3 regions of the Streptomyces sp. NPDC052225 genome follow, and region 2 is predicted to be linked to each of the others. Evidence: riboswitches for the same ligand, from Rfam matches in the RefSeq annotation. Region 2 holds a riboswitch; each other region holds the start of a gene.

Region 1 (5,125 bases), on a different contig from region 2:
GTCGCGGGCCAGGCCCGAGCGGAGCACCGGGTCCTCACCGAGCCGGTCCATGAGCGCCTTGCGGGCGGCCTCGGCGGTGCCCGGGTCGGCGAGGATCGCGGCCCGCAGCGCCGTGGGGTTCTCGGCGACCTCCAGGGCCTTGGTCGGACGGATGCCCTCCGCCTCGGCGGCCTCGGTGATCGCCCGGCCGCGCACCGACGTGGCGCTGGAGCGGGAGACGTAGTACGACAGCCAGACGTCGGCGTCCGGCAGCTCGATGTCGTCGCCGGGCGCGAGCGCCTCGAACTGGGGGACGAGGCCGTCGTCGGCCGCCTTGTCCCACGCCTTGTAGAAGCGCATGACGCGGTCGGCCGAGCAGCCGGCGAGGGCGGCGAACCGGCGCGCCGACACCTTGGGCGTCTCGCCCGCGCTCTGCCCGCCGGGGCGCACGCTGCGCGCCACCTTCAGGGCGAAGGTCCAGCCGCCGGTGCGGGCGTAGACGCCGAACTCGTGGGCGTCGAGGGCGATGGCCTCCGGCACGTCACCGGTGGCGTCGGCGTCGGCGTCGTATTCGTCGTCCGCGTATTCGTCGTCCGCGTCCGAGGAAGCCTCGATGGTGACCTCGGTGGGGGGCTGCCAGAAGTTCTCGTCCGTCTCGGAGTGGCGCGCCTCCGGTACGTCGCTCGCGGGCGCGGTCTCCGCGACGGGCGCGTCCCCGGTGTGCTCGTCGGACGGGACGGCTGCCTCGGACGAGTCGATGGCTACGGTCACGTAGGTACTCCTGGGTGATCGGGCGCGTGAGGGTTGACGCGATACTTTATCGCTCCGATTGAGGTGTTTTGCGCGCGAGTTGTCGCGTCGCGGCCCGACCCCGTGGTCGGGCCCGTCGTTCGAGGCTCCCCCTCCGACGACCGACGGGCCCGACTGCCTCGACCATGCGCCGGCGGGAGGGCGAGGGCACGGGAGGCTCTGCGCAGCAGGATGGCAGCGGAAGGACGGCGTGCGGGCGGGGCCAAGGGGCCCTGACGGGGGGCCGAACGTCCCTTGTTCGCCGTGGGCGGAGCTACACGGCGCCCGCCTCGCGCAGCTGAGTGATGGCCGAGTGCTCGTACCCCAGCTCCTTCAGGACGGACTCCGTGTGCTCGCCCACCCCGGGCACCGCATCCATCCGGGGCTCCACGCCCGCGAGGACCGCCGGGGGCAGCAGCGCGCGGATCGGGCCGCCCGGCGTGGCCACGTCGCGCCAGCGGTCGCGGCCCGCGAGGACCGGGTGGGCGAGGAAGTCGGTGACCGTGTTGAGGCGGGCGTTGGCGACCTTCGCGCGCTCCAGGAGGGCGACCGCCTCGGCCGCGTCGAGCTCCGCGAACCGGGCGGCGACGATCGCGTCCAGTTCCGCGCGACGGGCGACGCGCGCCGAGTTGCGGTGGAAGCGCGGGTCCGTCGCGAGCGAGGCGTCGTCGAGGAACTCCGCGCAGAACGACGCCCATTCGCGCTCGTTCTGGATCGCCAGGAGCACGGTCTTCCCGTCCGCCGCGTCATAGGGCCCGTACGGGGCGATCGTCGCGTGCGCGGCGCCGACCCGCTGCGGCTGGCTGCCCGAGTGGGCCGTGTAGTACGCCGGATAGCCCATCCACTCCGCGAGCGCCTCGAAGAGCGACACCTCCACGGCGCGTGCGGTGCCGGTCGCCCGCCGTTCGTAGAGCGCCGTGAGGATGCCGGTGAAGGCGTACATGCCGGCCGCGATGTCGGCGATCGCGATGCCCACCTTGGCCGGGGCCTCGGGTGTGCCGGTCACGGACACGACGCCCGTCTCGCACTGCACCAGCAGGTCGTAGGCCTTGCGGTCGGCCCAGGGCCCGTCGGCGCCGTAGCCGGAGATGTCGCAGACGATGAGCGACGGGTGTGCGCGCGCCAACTCCGCGGCGGACAAGCCGAGTCGGGCCGCCGCGCCCGGGGCCAGGTTCTGCACGAACACGTCGGCGTCCGTGAGCAGCCGCGCGAGGACCTCGCGCCCGCCGGGCGTCTTGACGTCGAGGGTCACCGACTCCTTGGAGCGGTTCAGCCACACGAAGTGGCTGGACTGCCCGTGCACCGTCTCGTCGTAGCCGCGCGCGAAGTCACCGGTGCCCGGCCGCTCCACCTTGATGACCCGGGCCCCGAGGTCGGCGAGCTGGCGGGTGGCGAACGGCGCGGCGACCGCCTGCTCCAGGCTGACGACGGTGATGCCCTCAAGTGGCAGGCGGGCGGCGCTCATTGACGATCCTCCATGCGGGGACGGCGTGGTGACGTGCACGCTATGCGACGCGCTCACGCCACCACCCGGCGGCTGCCGCTACGCGCCGTCGGCCACCCGCGCGGACCAGCGCTGTTCGACCTTGGCCAGACGCCAGTAGCCGATCGCCGCCGCCCACACCACGACGAACAGGCCGACGATGACGTAGCCGACGTTGTCGAGATCGAGCCCGGCGATCCAGCTCGTCACCGCGTCCGACAGGTCGAGCTTGTCGTGGAGCACGCCGACGAGTTCGATCGTGCCGATGAAGAACGCGACCGCGATCGACAGACCGGTGATGGTGAGGTTGTAGAACACCTTGCGCACCGGGTTGGAGAACGCCCACTGGTACGCGAAGTTCATGAACGTGCCGTCGAGCGTGTCGAACAGGCTCATGCCCGCGGCGAAGAGCAGCGGCAGGCACAGGATCGCGTACCAGGGCAGCCCGGCCGCGGCGCCGCTGCCAGCCATCACCATCAGCGTCACCTCGGTCGCCGTGTCGAAGCCGAGGCCGAACAGGAAGCCCAGCGGGAACATCTGGCCCGGCCGGGTGATCGACTTGGTGAAGCGGCCGAGGACGCGGTTCATGAACCCCCGGGAATCCAGGTGCTGTTCGAGCTCCACCTCGTTGTACGAGCCTTCGCGCATCGCCCGGAACACCTTGAGGATGCCCAGCAGGGCGACGAGGTTGAGGGCGGCGATGAGATACAGGAACGAGCCGGAGAACGTCGTGCCGACGACGCCGAGCACCTGGTGCGTGCGCGAACCGTCGTTCATCAGCGTCCCGGCGAGCGCGGTGCCGCCGGCGATCAGCGCGGCCAGCACGACGACCACACTGGAGTGGCCGAGCGCGAACCAGAAGCCGACCGAGACCGGACGCTTTCCGTCGGCCATCAGCTTGCGGGTGGTGTTGTCGATCGCGGCGATGTGGTCGGCGTCGAAGGCGTGCCGCATGCCGAGGGTGTAGGCGGTGATGCCCAGGCCGATGCCGAAGGCCTTGTTGTCGACTTCGTAGTGGTTCGGGACGACCAGCAGGAACAGCACGCCGAACGCGACGACGTGCAGGGCCAGGATCACCGCCATCAGCCCCGCGGTGCGCAGGGTGTCCTCGCGCCGCCAGCGGAAGGCTGTGGTCGGTTCGGTGGGCCGCGCAGGGGAGTTCGCGGGCAGGGTCATACGTCGATCACGCTCCAGCACCTCGTGGATCACTTCGTGAGATGCCGTGGCCGGTCTCCTGGCTTACGGGCGTGCGCCGCCGCGCCTGCCTTCCCAGCGGCCTTGCGGCCACCAGTGGCGTACTGGCACGGTGCGCTCCGGACCTGCGGTCCGGAACCCGATCACAGTGGCGAGGGCCGCTCCGGACTTGGCCCCTGAGGGGTTGTCACCGGTCTTCCCGAGCACCACGGCCCGTTCACCTTAGGGGGGCCGGCACGTGGCTGCATAGCTGCACACCTGTGCAGGTATGCAAGATCACATCGCGGCCCGGGTGGCGGTGGGCGGTACGGGTGTTGAGAGAATCCGGCCATGCATCTCGTTCCGGCCGAGCGGGCCGATCACCGCACCATCGACGGGCACCGGGTCTGCGACGCCGTCGAGGCCATCGGGGACGTGGCGCGGGTACGCGAGTGGGCGGAGCGCTTCTCGCTGCTCGCCGACCCGCACCGGCTCGCCCTGCTGCTCGCGCTGCGCCGGGTCGGTCCGCTGGCCGTGTCCGACCTGGCGGTGGCCTCCGGGATGAACGGCGCGGCCGTCTCGCAGGCGCTGCGGCTGCTGCGGGCGGCCGGGGTCGTGGCGGGGGAGAAGACGGGGCGTGTGGTGCGCTACCGGCTCGTGGACGCGGAGATCGGGGAACTGGTCGACGCCGTGGGGACGTGACCGGCGCTCAGGACCGGCGCCCGCGCGCCCGCCTGATCTCCTCGTACGCCTTCTCGCGGCCCTCCCAGTGAGAGCCGTCCACCGACTTGCCGGGCTCCAGGTCCTTGTAGACCTCGAAGAAGTGCGTGATCTCCAGGCGGTCGAACTCGGGGATGTCCTCGATGTCCTGGACCGTCGCGTGCCGCGGGTCGTGCGCGGGCACGCACAGGATCTTCTCGTCCGGGCCCTTCTCGTCGCTCATCACGAACATGCCGATCGCCCGGCACTCGATGGTGCAGCCGGGAAACGTCGCGTCGCCGGTCAGCACGAGCGCGTCCAGCGGGTCGCCGTCACCGCCGAGCGTGCCGTCGATGTAGCCGTAGTCGGCGGGGTACTGGGTCGAGGTGAAGAGCATCCGGTCGAGCCGGATCCGGCCGAGTTCGTGGTCCATCTCGTACTTGTTCCTCGACCCCTGCGGGATCTCCACGATCACGTCGAACCCGTCCGAGCGCACCTGGTCGCTGCCCAATGTGGCCTCCTTGCCCCATTCCGACGTCCCCGAGTGTGCGCCGTGCGAGGCGAGGGCGGAAGACCTCAGGCGGCGGGTGGAACGGTGAATTCGAGTTCGGGCCGGTCCCAGGCCACGGCCGGCGGGCGCGCGAGGACCGTGCCGGTGCGGCGCGCGCCCATGCTGCGGTAGAAGCCCTCGGCGGGCGGGTGCGAGACGACGCGGACGTGGTCGAGCCCGGCGGCCCGCGCCTCGGTGTGCATGTGCGCGATGAGCAGCCGCCCGATGCCGAGGCCCTGAGCGGAGTCCGCGACGAACATCAGGTCCAGCTCCGGCGGCGCGAGCACCAGCGCGTAGAACCCGAGGACCCGGTCGTCGGCCTCGTCGACCGCCACGAAGACGCGGTGCGCGTCGATGTAGTCGGGGCCCACCCGGTAGTCGGCGACCATCGCCGCGTACGGGCCTTCGTAGGCGCGGGAGCCGCGCACGAGGCGGGTGAGACGCCTGGCGTC
Region 2 (5,125 bases):
TTCTCCCACATGCCGCGCGACTCGGCTTCGAGCAGCCGCTCCGCGATGCCGTGCAGGGCCCACGGGTTGTTCTCGCTGAGGAACTGCCGGTTCGTCGGGTCGAGTACGTACGTCTCGGTCAGCTTGTCGTACATCCAGTCGGCGATGACCCCGGTCGTCGCGTCGTAGCCGAACAAGTAGTCCACGGTGGCGGCGAGTTCGAAGGCGCCCTTGTAGCCGTGGCGGCGCATCGCCTCGATCCACTTGGGGTTCACGACGCGGGCGCGGAAGACACGGGACGTCTCCTCGACGAGCGTGCGCGTACGGACCGTCTCCGGCCTCGTGGAGTCGCCGATGTACGCCTCCGGGGCAGTGCCCCGCAGGGCGCGTACGGTCGCGACCATGCCGCCGTGGTACTGGAAGTAGTCGTCCGAGTCCGCGATGTCGTGCTCGCGGGTGTCGGTGTTCTTGGCGGCGACCGCGATCCGCTTGTAGGCGGTCTCCATCTCCGTACGGGCCTGCCGCCCGTCCAGACCGCGCCCGTACGCGTAACCGCCCCACACCGTGTACACCTCGGCGAGGTCGGCGTCGGTGCGCCAGTCCTTGGAGTCGATCAGCTGGAGCAGGCCCGCGCCGTACGTGCCCGGACGCGACCCGAAGATGCGGGTGGTGGCCCGGCGTTCGTCGCCGTGCTCGGCGAGGTCGGCCTGGGCGTGGGCCCGTACGTGATTGACGTCGGCGGGCTCGTCGAGCGACGCGGCGAGCCGGACGGCGTCGTCGAGCAGCCCGATGGTGTGCGGGAACGCGTCGCGGAAGAACCCGGAGATGCGCAGCGTCACGTCGATGCGCGGCCGCCCCAGCTCCTCGTACGGGATCGGCTCCAGGCCGGTGACGCGGCGCGAGGCGTCGTCCCAGACGGGCCGGATGCCGAGCAGCGCGAGCGCCTCGGCGACGTCGTCCCCCGCCGTCCGCATGGCGCTTGTGCCCCACAGGGACAGGCCGACGGAGGTCGGGTACTCCCCGTTGTCGTCCTTGTAGCGGGTCAGCAGGGACTCGGCGAGGGCCTGCCCGGTCTCCCAGGCGAGCCGCGACGGAACGGCCTTCGGGTCGACGGAGTAGAAGTTCCGCCCGGTCGGCAGCACGTTGACGAGCCCACGCAGGGGAGACCCGGACGGCCCGGCAGGCACGAAGCGCCCTTCCAACGCCCTTACGGCATTGGTGAGTTCGGCACTGGTCCCATCGAGCCGGGGCACGACTTCCCGAGCGGCGAACTCAAGAATGGCGGCGACCGAATCAAGCCCCTCAGGGGACACCTCCCGGACGAAGTCTGGGAGAGATTGAGGAGCGGGGTCCGGGGCAGAGCCCCGCAACGTGGAGCTCACGACCCCCCGCACCGCGTCCGGCGCCCAGTCAACGGCCTCCATCGCCTCGACGAGCGCCCGCGCGGCCGACTCCGCCGCGTCCGCATCCGTACGGGTCGCCGCGGACTCGTCCAACCCCAGCGCCTCCCGCAACCCGGGCAACGCCTGATTCCCGCCCCAGATCTGCCGGGCCCGCAAAATCGCCAGTACGAGATTGACCCGGTCGCCACCAGCGGGCGCCTGCCCGAGAACGTGCAGCCCGTCCCGGATCTGCGCGTCCTTGACCTCGCACAGCCACCCGTCGACGTGCAGCAGGAAGTCGTCGAACCCGTCGTCGTCCGGCCGGTCGTCGAGCCCCAGGTCGTGGTCGAGCTTGGCGGCCTGGATGAGCGTCCAGATCTGCGCGCGGATGGCGGGCAGCTTCGCCGGGTCCATGGACGCGATCTGCGCGTACTCATCAAGAAGTTGCTCAAGCCGGGCGATGTCCCCGTACGACTCCGCGCGCGCCATCGGCGGCACGAGGTGGTCGATGAGCGTGGCGTGCACGCGCCGCTTGGCCTGGGTGCCCTCGCCGGGGTCGTTGACCAGGAAGGGGTAGATCAGCGGCAGGTCGCCCAGAGCGGCATCCGGCGCGCAGGCGGCCGACAGCCCGGCGTTCTTGCCCGGCAGCCACTCCAGGTTGCCGTGCTTGCCGAGGTGGATCATCGCGTCGGCGCCGAATCCACCGTCGTCGGCGGACGCCGCGATCCAGCGGTAGGCCGCCAAGTAGTGGTGGGACGGCGGGAGATCGGGGTCGTGGTAGATCGCGATCGGGTTCTCGCCGAAACCGCGCGGCGGCTGGATGAGGATGAGGAGGTTGCCGCGGCGCAGGGCGGCGAGCACGATGTCGCCCTCCGGGTTGCGGGACCGGTCGACGAACATCTCGCCGGGCGGCGGCCCCCAGTGCCGCTCGACGCTCTCGCGCAGCTCCTGGGGCAGGGTCGCGAACCAGCGCCGGTAGTCGGCGGCCGGAATCCGCACGGGATTCTTGGCGAGCTGCTCCTCCGTCAGCCACTCCTGGTCGTGGCCGCCGGCCTCGATGAGGGCGCGGATCAGCTCGTCGCCGTCACCGGAGACAAGGCCCGGGATCTCGGCCCGCGCGCCGAAGTCGTACCCCTCCTCGATGAGCCGGTCGATCAGCCTGACGGCGGACGCGGGGGTGTCGAGCCCGACCGCGTTGCCGATCCGGGAGTGCTTCGTCGGGTACGCGGACAGCACGAGCGCGAGCTTCTTCCCGGCGGCCGGAATGTGCCGAAGTCGCGCGTGGCGTACGGCGATTCCGGCCACGCGGGCGGCGCGCTCGGGGTCGGCGGCGTACGCGGGAAGGCCGTCCTCGTCGATCTCCTTGAAGGAGAACGGGACGGTGATGAGCCGTCCGTCGAACTCGGGCACCGCGATCTGGCTCGCGGCGTCCAGCGGCGACACGCCCTCGTCGTTCTCCTCCCAGTCGGCCCGCGAGGAGGTCAGGCACAGGGCCTGGAGGATCGGCACGTCGAGCTGGGTGAGCGCGCCGGCGTCCCACGACTCGTCGTCACCGCCGGCCGAGGCCTCGGCGGGGCGCGTGCCGCCGGCCGCGAGGACGGTGGTCACGATGGCGTCGACGGGCCGCAGCGCGTCGATCAGCTCGGGCTCGGGCGGCCGCAGCGAGGCCACGTACAGCGGAAGCGGACGGGCCCCCGCGCGCTCGATCTCGTCGCACAGGGTGTGCACGAAGGCGGTGTTGCCGCTCATGTGGTGGGCGCGGTAGTAGAGCACGGCGACGGTCGGGCCGTGGTGCTCCGCAGCGGCCGGGCGCTCCAGGGCGCCCCAGGTCGGCGCGGGCTCCGGCGGTTCGAAGCCGTGGCCGGTGAGCAGCACGGTGTCGGAGAGGAAGCGGGCGAGCTGGTCGAGGTTGGCGGGGCCGCCGTGCGCGAGGTAGGCGTGCGCTTCGGCGGCGATGCCGATGGGCACGGTCGACGTCGCCATGAGCTGGGCGTCCGGGGCCTGTTCACCGGTGAGGACGACGAGCGGGACGCCCGCGGCGGTGAGCCGGTCGATGCCGTCCTGCCAGGCGCGGACGCCACCGAGGAGGCGTACGACGACGAGGGCGACGCCGTCGAGCAGCGCGGGCAGTTCGGTGTCGACGTCGATCCGGGAGGGGTTCGCGAAGCGGTAACCGACCGGGGCGCCCGCGGCGTTCGCGGCGCGGGCGCTCAGCAGGTCGGTGTCGGAGGTCGACAGGAGCAGGAGCTCACCGTGGGGCGTGGGCTGCGACTGCTGGGGCTGCTCGGGCATGCGTCGTCTGGCCTTCCTCGGGGTGTCCGCGCCCCGGGTGGTCTGGACGGCAGGAGTTCCTGACTCACCCCGTGGTGGCGTCCACGGAGTTCACAGTGGCGGGACCGCGCCGGATTCGCACCGGCTTCCTCCCCTGTCGCCGTCGCTGGCGATGTGACGGCCCGGGCTCGGACCGTCACGGTCATCGTACGGGGCCGGTCCGCGGGGCGGTACGTGATGGTGGCCTCCGTCACGGAGGCCGCGGTGGTGCCCATGGGTATGCTCCCCGGCATGTCCCCCGCCCCCATATCCACCCAATCCCCAGGTCCGGCCGCCTCCGGCGACGCCTGCCCCGGTGCGCTGCGGCTGCACGCCGCCGACGACGGGGGGCTTGCCCGGATCCGGGTTCCCGGCGGGGTGCTTCCGGTGGGGCGGGCGCGGGCCCTCGGGGACGCGGCCCGGCGGTTCGGGGACGGCGTGGTGCGGATCACGTCGCGCGGGAACGTGGAGGTCCGCGGCCTCGACCCCGCGTGCGGCGGCGAGTTCGCGACCGCGCTCCAGGAGGCGGGACTCCTCCCCTCGGCCGCGCACGAACGCGTCCGCAACATCCTCGCGTCGCCGCTGTCCGGCCTCGACGACCAGGGCTTCGTCGACGTACGCGACTGGCTCCTCGGCCTCGACGACCTGCTCTGCGCGAGCACGCGCACGCCGGCCCTCAGCGGCAAGTTCCTCTTCGCGCTCGACGACGGCCGGGGCGATGTCGCACCCCTCGGCGCCGACGTCCTGCTGCGCGGCGAACCCGACGGCTCGGCCGTCCTGCGGCTCGGCGCCGAACCGTACGAACTGCGGATCGCGTACGAGGAGGCCGCGCGGGCCGCGGTCTGCGCGGCGGAGGAGTTCGTCGCGGCGGCGAAGGACGACACCGGCCGGGGCTGGCGCGTGGCCGAACTCGCCTTGCGCGCGGGCGAGTTGACGCGCCGGGTGGGCGAGCGCCTCGGCACCGCCCCCGAACCCGTCCGCGAACGCACCACCGCCGGCCCCACCCCGCTCGGCACCGTCACCGATGCCCGCGGCACCGTGCGCGCCCGGTCCGTCCTCGTCCCCTTCGGCGCGGTCACCGCCGACGCGTGGACGGCCCTGCTCGACGCGGCCGGCCCGGAGATCCGCCTCACCCCGTGGCGCGGCGTCGTCCTGCCCGGCGCGCACCGCCCCGAGAACGCGGACCTCGTCACCGAACCCGGCTCCCCGTGGACGCGGGTGAGCGCCTGCGTCGGCAGCCCGGGGTGCGCGAAGTCCCGTACGGACGTACGCGCCGACGCCGCCGAAACCGTCCGCTCCGGCGACCTCGCGGCGGCCGGACACCCCTGGCACTGGTCGGGCTGCGAACGCCGCTGCGGCCGCCCGAAAGGCCCGCACACCGACGTGGTGGCGCGGGAGGACGGAACGTACGACGTGACGCCGCCGGGCACCACCGACTGACGTGCACACCTGAG
Region 3 (5,125 bases), on a different contig from region 2:
AGTGAGGGGTCGCGCGCCCGGCCCGGTTCACTCCGCGTGCACCGGGCCGGACCGCGGGTGATCCCGTACGCTCGGCGGATGGCCAGGTACTTCGACGTGCACCCCGACAACCCGCAGACGCGCATCATCAGTGCGGTCGCCGACAGCATCCGTGACAGCGCCCTCGTCGCCTATCCGACGGACTCCTGCTACGCCCTGGGGTGCCGGCTCGGCAACCGTGACGGCGTCGAGCGGATCCGCTCCATCAGGCACCTCGACGACAAGCACCACTTCACCCTGGTCTGCCAGGACTTCGCGCAGCTGGGCAAGTTCGTGCAGATCGACAACGACGTGTTCCGCGCGATCAAGGCGGCCACCCCGGGCAGCTATACGTTCATCCTGCCGGCGAGCCGGGAGGTGCCGCGCCAGTTGCAGCACCCGAAGAAGAAGACGGTCGGCGTGCGCATCCCCGATCACGTCGTGACCCAGGCGCTCCTCGCCGAGCTGGGCGAACCGCTCCTGTCGAGCACCCTGCTGCTGCCCGGCGAGGACGAGCCGCTCACCCAGGGCTGGGAGATCAAGGAGCGGCTCGACCATGCGGTGGACGCCGTCCTTGACTCCGGCGACTGCGGCACCGAGCCGACCACCGTCATCGACTTCTCCGGCGGGGAGGCAGAGATCGTGCGGCGCGGCGCGGGGGACGTCGAGCGGTTCGAGTAGGGCGCGCTCAGCCCGTGACCGTACCCAGGAAGCGGATGTGCGGGCGGTCCGCGGGGCCCGGCCGGCTGACCTCGGCGCGTACGCCGTAGACGTCGGCGATCAGCTCCGCGGTGAGGACGTCACCCGGTGCGCCGCCCGCCACCACCCGGCCGCCGCGCAGCACGACGACCTGGTCGCAGTACGCGGCGGCCAGGTTCAGATCGTGCAGGGCGACGACGCAGGTCAGGTCGAGGCCGCCGATCAGGTCCATCAGGTCCAACTGGTGCTGGATGTCCAGGTGGTTGGTCGGCTCGTCGAGGAGCAGCTCGCGCGGCTCCTGCGCCAGGGCACGGGCGATCTGCACGCGCTGGCGCTCACCGCCCGACAGCGTGTGCCACAGACGGTGCGCCCGGTCGGCGAGTCCGCTGCGCTCCAGGGCGGAGCGGACCGCCGCCTCGTCCGCCGCGGAGGCGGGCGACCAGGCGCGGCGGTGCGGGACCCGGCCGAGCCGCACGACGTCGGCGACCGTCAACTCGACCTGCGTGTCGGCCTGTTGCTCCACCATGGCGATGCGTCGCGCGGCCGTTCTGCGGCTGACCGAGGCGAGCGGGTCGCCGTCGAGCGTGACGACACCGCCGGCCGGGGCGAGCACCCCGGCGAGCAGTCGCAGCAGCGTCGACTTGCCCGAACCGTTCGGGCCGAGCAGTCCCGTGACGGTGCCGGGGCGCGGGGCGAGGCTCACCCCGTCGAGGACGAGCGCACCGCCGGGCGACCAGGAGACGCGCTCGGCGCGCAGCCCCGGGTTCACCGCACGCTCCGGCCGCGGTAGAGCACGAGCACGAACGCGGGCACGCCGATCAGCGACGTCACCACCCCCACCGGAACCTCCTGCGGTTCGAGGACCGTACGGGCCAGCGTGTCCACCCACACCAGGAACACCGCTCCGGCGAGCGCCGTCACCGGCAGCAGCCGGGTGTGCCCGGGGCCCACCAGGGCACGCGCCGCGTGCGGCAGCACCAGACCGACGAAGCCGATCGCGCCCGCCGCGCTCACCAGCGCCGCCGTCAACAGGGCCGTCACACACAGCAGGGCGAGCCGGGTGCGGGCCACGTGGACGCCGAGCGCGGCCGCCGCCTCGGACCCGAACGCGAACGCGTCGAGGGTGCGCCCGTACCCGAGACAGACGGTGAGGGCGACGACGAGGACCGCGAGGCACAGCCACACCTCCGTCCAGCCCACGCCGCCGAGCGAGCCGAGGAGCCAGAACAGCACACCGCGCGTGGTCTCCGCGTCGGCCGCCGTCAGGACCACGAACGACGTCAGCGCGGAGAACAACTGCATGGCGGCCACCCCGCACAGCACCACCCGGTCCGTGCTGCCGCCGAGACTGTGGCTGAGCAGCAGGACCAGCGCGAACGAGCAGACCGCGCCCGCGAACGCGCCGCCGGACACGGACAGGGCGCCCCCGCCGACGCCGAGCACCACGACGAGCACGGCGCCGGTCGACGCCCCCGACGACACCCCGAGCACGAACGGGTCGGCGAGCGGATTGCGCAGCAACGCCTGAAGCACCGTGCCGCACACCGCGAGGCCCGCACCGCACACCGCCGCGAGCAGCGTGCGCGGCAGCCGCAGGTTCCACACGATGCCGTCCCGGATCGGCGACAGGTCCGACGTGCCCCAGCCGAGCCTGGCCCCGACCGCCGCCCACACGTCGGCGACGCCGATGTGCGCGGGCCCGATGGTGATGGCCACGGCGACGGACGCGCACAGCGCCGCGAGGCCCGCGGCCCCGTACAGGCCCGGCCGCAGGACGCTCACTTGGTGAGGCCGTACGTGCGCAGCGCGGCCGCCACCTTCTCCACGCCGTCCACGGTCCTGATCGTCGGATTCATCGCCTGCCCGCTCAGCAGCACGTACCGCTTCTCGCGCACCGCCGTCATGTTCTTGGTCACCGGGTCGGACTCCAGGAACCTGATCTTCTGCGCGGCCGACTCGGCGGACTGCGAGCGGCGGGTCAGATCGCCGATGACGAGGACGTCGGGGTCGCGGTCGGCCACCGTCTCCCAGTTGATCTGCGGCCATTCCTCACGCGTGTCGTCGAACACGTTCCGCGCGCCGATCTCCTTCGTGATGATGCCGGGCGCTCCGCAACACCCCGCCATATAGGGCGAGTCGGAGTTGGCGAACCAGTACAGGAGGCTCACGTCGGGCGCGTCGAGGCCCGAAGTGGCCTTGCGGACACGGGACTTCAGCTCGGCGACCAGCTTCTCGCCGCGCGCCTGAACGTCGAAAATCCGCGCCAGGTCCCGTATCTCGCCGTAGACGGTGTCCATACCGAGCGCCGACGTGCGCACCCCGTCGCCGTCCCCGCTGTTGTCCTTGCCCGCGCAGTCGGTGGGGGAGAGGTACGTGGGCACGCCCAGCTCCTCGAACTGCTCGCGCGGCGCGACGCCGCCCTTGCCGAGGGTGTACGTGAAGGAGGCCGCGGCGAAGTCCGGTTCGGAGTCCAGGACCTTCTCGAAGGACGGGTAGCGGTCGGCGAGGCGCGGCACCTTCGCGTTCGCCTTCTCCAGGCCCTTGAGGACCGGGTCGGTCCAGGTGGCCGTGCCCACCATCCGGTCCGCGAGCCCGAGCGACAGCATGATCTCCGCCGACCCCTGGTCGAGGGCGACGGCCCGGCGCGGCGCGTGCGGCACGCGCACCTTCGTGCCGCAGTTGTCGAGGGTCACGGCGCGCGCCCCGCCGTCCGGCGCGCCGGCGGCACTCCCGGTGTCCGCACATCCGGTGAGCGCCAGCAGGGAAGCCGCCAACAGCGCGGCGGTGAAGGGAAGGTGACGTGCGAAGGGCACGGGAAGTCCTCAGCGTCCAGGGCTCATACGCGGAGCCGGCCTACGGTGCACCCCCGCCCGCGGGTCGCCGCCGGAGGCTGCCAGCAGGTCTTCGGACTCGGGGTCGTCCGCGCGAAGCGCCTTCCCGGGCCGATGGCCCAGTGGCAGTTGCTCCGCCCGTCACCCTCACCGCTGCGCGTCAGTTCCGGATTCCCACCGGATTCCCTGACCCGTGTGCGTCGTTGAACGCACAAAGGTACGACTGGCTCGGCGAAATTATCACAGGGCGGACGTCTCGGACGGGGCCGGGGTCATCCGGTCAGCGCTCCGAGTTGAGCGCCGCCACCGCACCGCGCGCGTCACCGATCGTCGCGTAGTCCACGGCGACGAAGTTCACCGGCCGGCCGCGCTCGCGCTCGCAGCGATGGGCCCGGTCGAGCACGAAGCGGCGGGTGTTGACCGTGCCGGCGTCCAGGCGGCTGCCACCGTTGTCCGTGATGAAGTGGTTGAGCAGGAAGAGCCGCTTGTCGTCGCCGCCGCGGTGCGGCACGCACGTCATGTCGCCGGGGGAGCGGAAGGCGAACGGCGTCTCCATGCCGTACCGGTAGAAGTTCCGGTACCAGGGCGCCGGACCGTCGGCCTGCTCGGCGAAGACGACGAGGCGGCGGCCGCCGTCGATCAGTTCGCCGAGCGTCGGCCAGGGCCGTGCGGGATCGGGGTCGGGGGTGAACACCAGGTCGTCCACGCCCGCCTCGGCGAACGCCTGCGCCGTGTCCTCACCCGAGATCGCGTCCTGCACGATGAACGTGACCACGTCGGTCGGGTGGGCCCGCATCCAGTCGCCGATCGCGCGCAGCGTGGGCACCAGGGCCACCGCCCCGGCCCGGCACACGGCATGGCACAGCCACAGTCCGTCGCGCGGCGGGTTGACCGTGTTGACCGCCGACCGGACCAGGGCCTGCTGCGCGGGCGTGAGGTCCGAGTCGGAGAGCCGCCCGGCGATCTCCTCCGGCCGCTCCCACCGGTACGTGTCGAGCTGGAGGGCGCGCACCCCGTCGTCCAGCTGCGCGGTGATCCCCGGGTCCTGGAGCGGCCCGATGAACCGGTCGACCGTCGTCGACATGGCGTTGTGGGTCGTCAGATACGCCACCTCGTCGTAGCGCCGGTCGCACAGGGCTGCGCTGCCCTGGCACACGCGCGGACCGTCCGGACTGATCAGCGGCGGCAGCGCGACCATCCCCGCCACCGCCAGGGCGGCCGCGCCGAGCCCGAGCACGGGCACCCGCCGCGACGACACCGTCCGCTCCCGATCGCTTGCCAGCCGCATCCCCACCGCGGCGAGCAGCACCCCGATCGCGACGGGCACGAGGGCCGCGACGACCGCGGTGGTGGTGAGCCGGCCGACAGCGGTGCCCTGCACGTCGTCGACCAGGCGGGCCAGGCTCGGCGGCCACGCGGCGGGCGGATCGACGACGCGCCCGTCGGTCAGCAGCCGCACCGCGCCCACGGCCACCAGCGTGAGGACGCCTCCGGCGACCAGCGGCAGGCCGAGCCGTGTCAGCCGCCGCCCGGGCAGCGGCGATCCGGCCCACCACAGCACCGCGAGGGACGCCACG

What was found. A riboswitch is a leader RNA that binds a small molecule or an ion and turns the genes downstream of it on or off. The one in region 2 is predicted to bind cobalamin.
Region 1: it holds a riboswitch for cobalamin, as region 2 does, so the genes downstream of both, AB0L37_RS23255 (HoxN/HupN/NixA family nickel/cobalt transporter) here and cobN (cobaltochelatase subunit CobN) in region 2, are expected to answer to the same signal.
Region 3: it holds a riboswitch for cobalamin, as region 2 does, so the genes downstream of both, AB0L37_RS11310 (ABC transporter substrate-binding protein) here and cobN (cobaltochelatase subunit CobN) in region 2, are expected to answer to the same signal.

What each region holds. Positions count from the first base shown of each region.
Region 1 covers NZ_JBFAVD010000016.1:95,641-100,765, reverse strand. The annotation lists gene AB0L37_RS23265 (hypothetical protein) at 1-750, opposite strand, end outside; gene AB0L37_RS23260 (CaiB/BaiF CoA-transferase family protein) at 1,043-2,233, opposite strand; gene AB0L37_RS23255 (HoxN/HupN/NixA family nickel/cobalt transporter) at 2,312-3,427, opposite strand; cobalamin riboswitch at 3,458-3,671, opposite strand; gene AB0L37_RS23250 (metalloregulator ArsR/SmtB family transcription factor) at 3,776-4,126, shown strand; gene AB0L37_RS23245 (inorganic diphosphatase) at 4,134-4,634, opposite strand; gene AB0L37_RS23240 (GNAT family N-acetyltransferase) at 4,700-5,125, opposite strand, start outside.
Region 2 covers NZ_JBFAVD010000001.1:189,523-194,647, forward strand. The annotation lists gene cobN (cobaltochelatase subunit CobN) at 1-3,653, opposite strand, end outside; cobalamin riboswitch at 3,684-3,845, opposite strand; gene AB0L37_RS00945 (cobalamin biosynthesis protein CobG) at 3,924-5,111, shown strand.
Region 3 covers NZ_JBFAVD010000006.1:49,166-54,290, forward strand. The annotation lists gene AB0L37_RS11290 (DUF5133 domain-containing protein) at 1-5, shown strand, start outside; gene AB0L37_RS11295 (L-threonylcarbamoyladenylate synthase) at 79-699, shown strand; gene AB0L37_RS11300 (ABC transporter ATP-binding protein) at 707-1,486, opposite strand; gene AB0L37_RS11305 (iron chelate uptake ABC transporter family permease subunit) at 1,483-2,499, opposite strand; gene AB0L37_RS11310 (ABC transporter substrate-binding protein) at 2,496-3,530, opposite strand; cobalamin riboswitch at 3,595-3,791, opposite strand; gene AB0L37_RS11315 (hypothetical protein) at 3,829-5,125, opposite strand, start outside.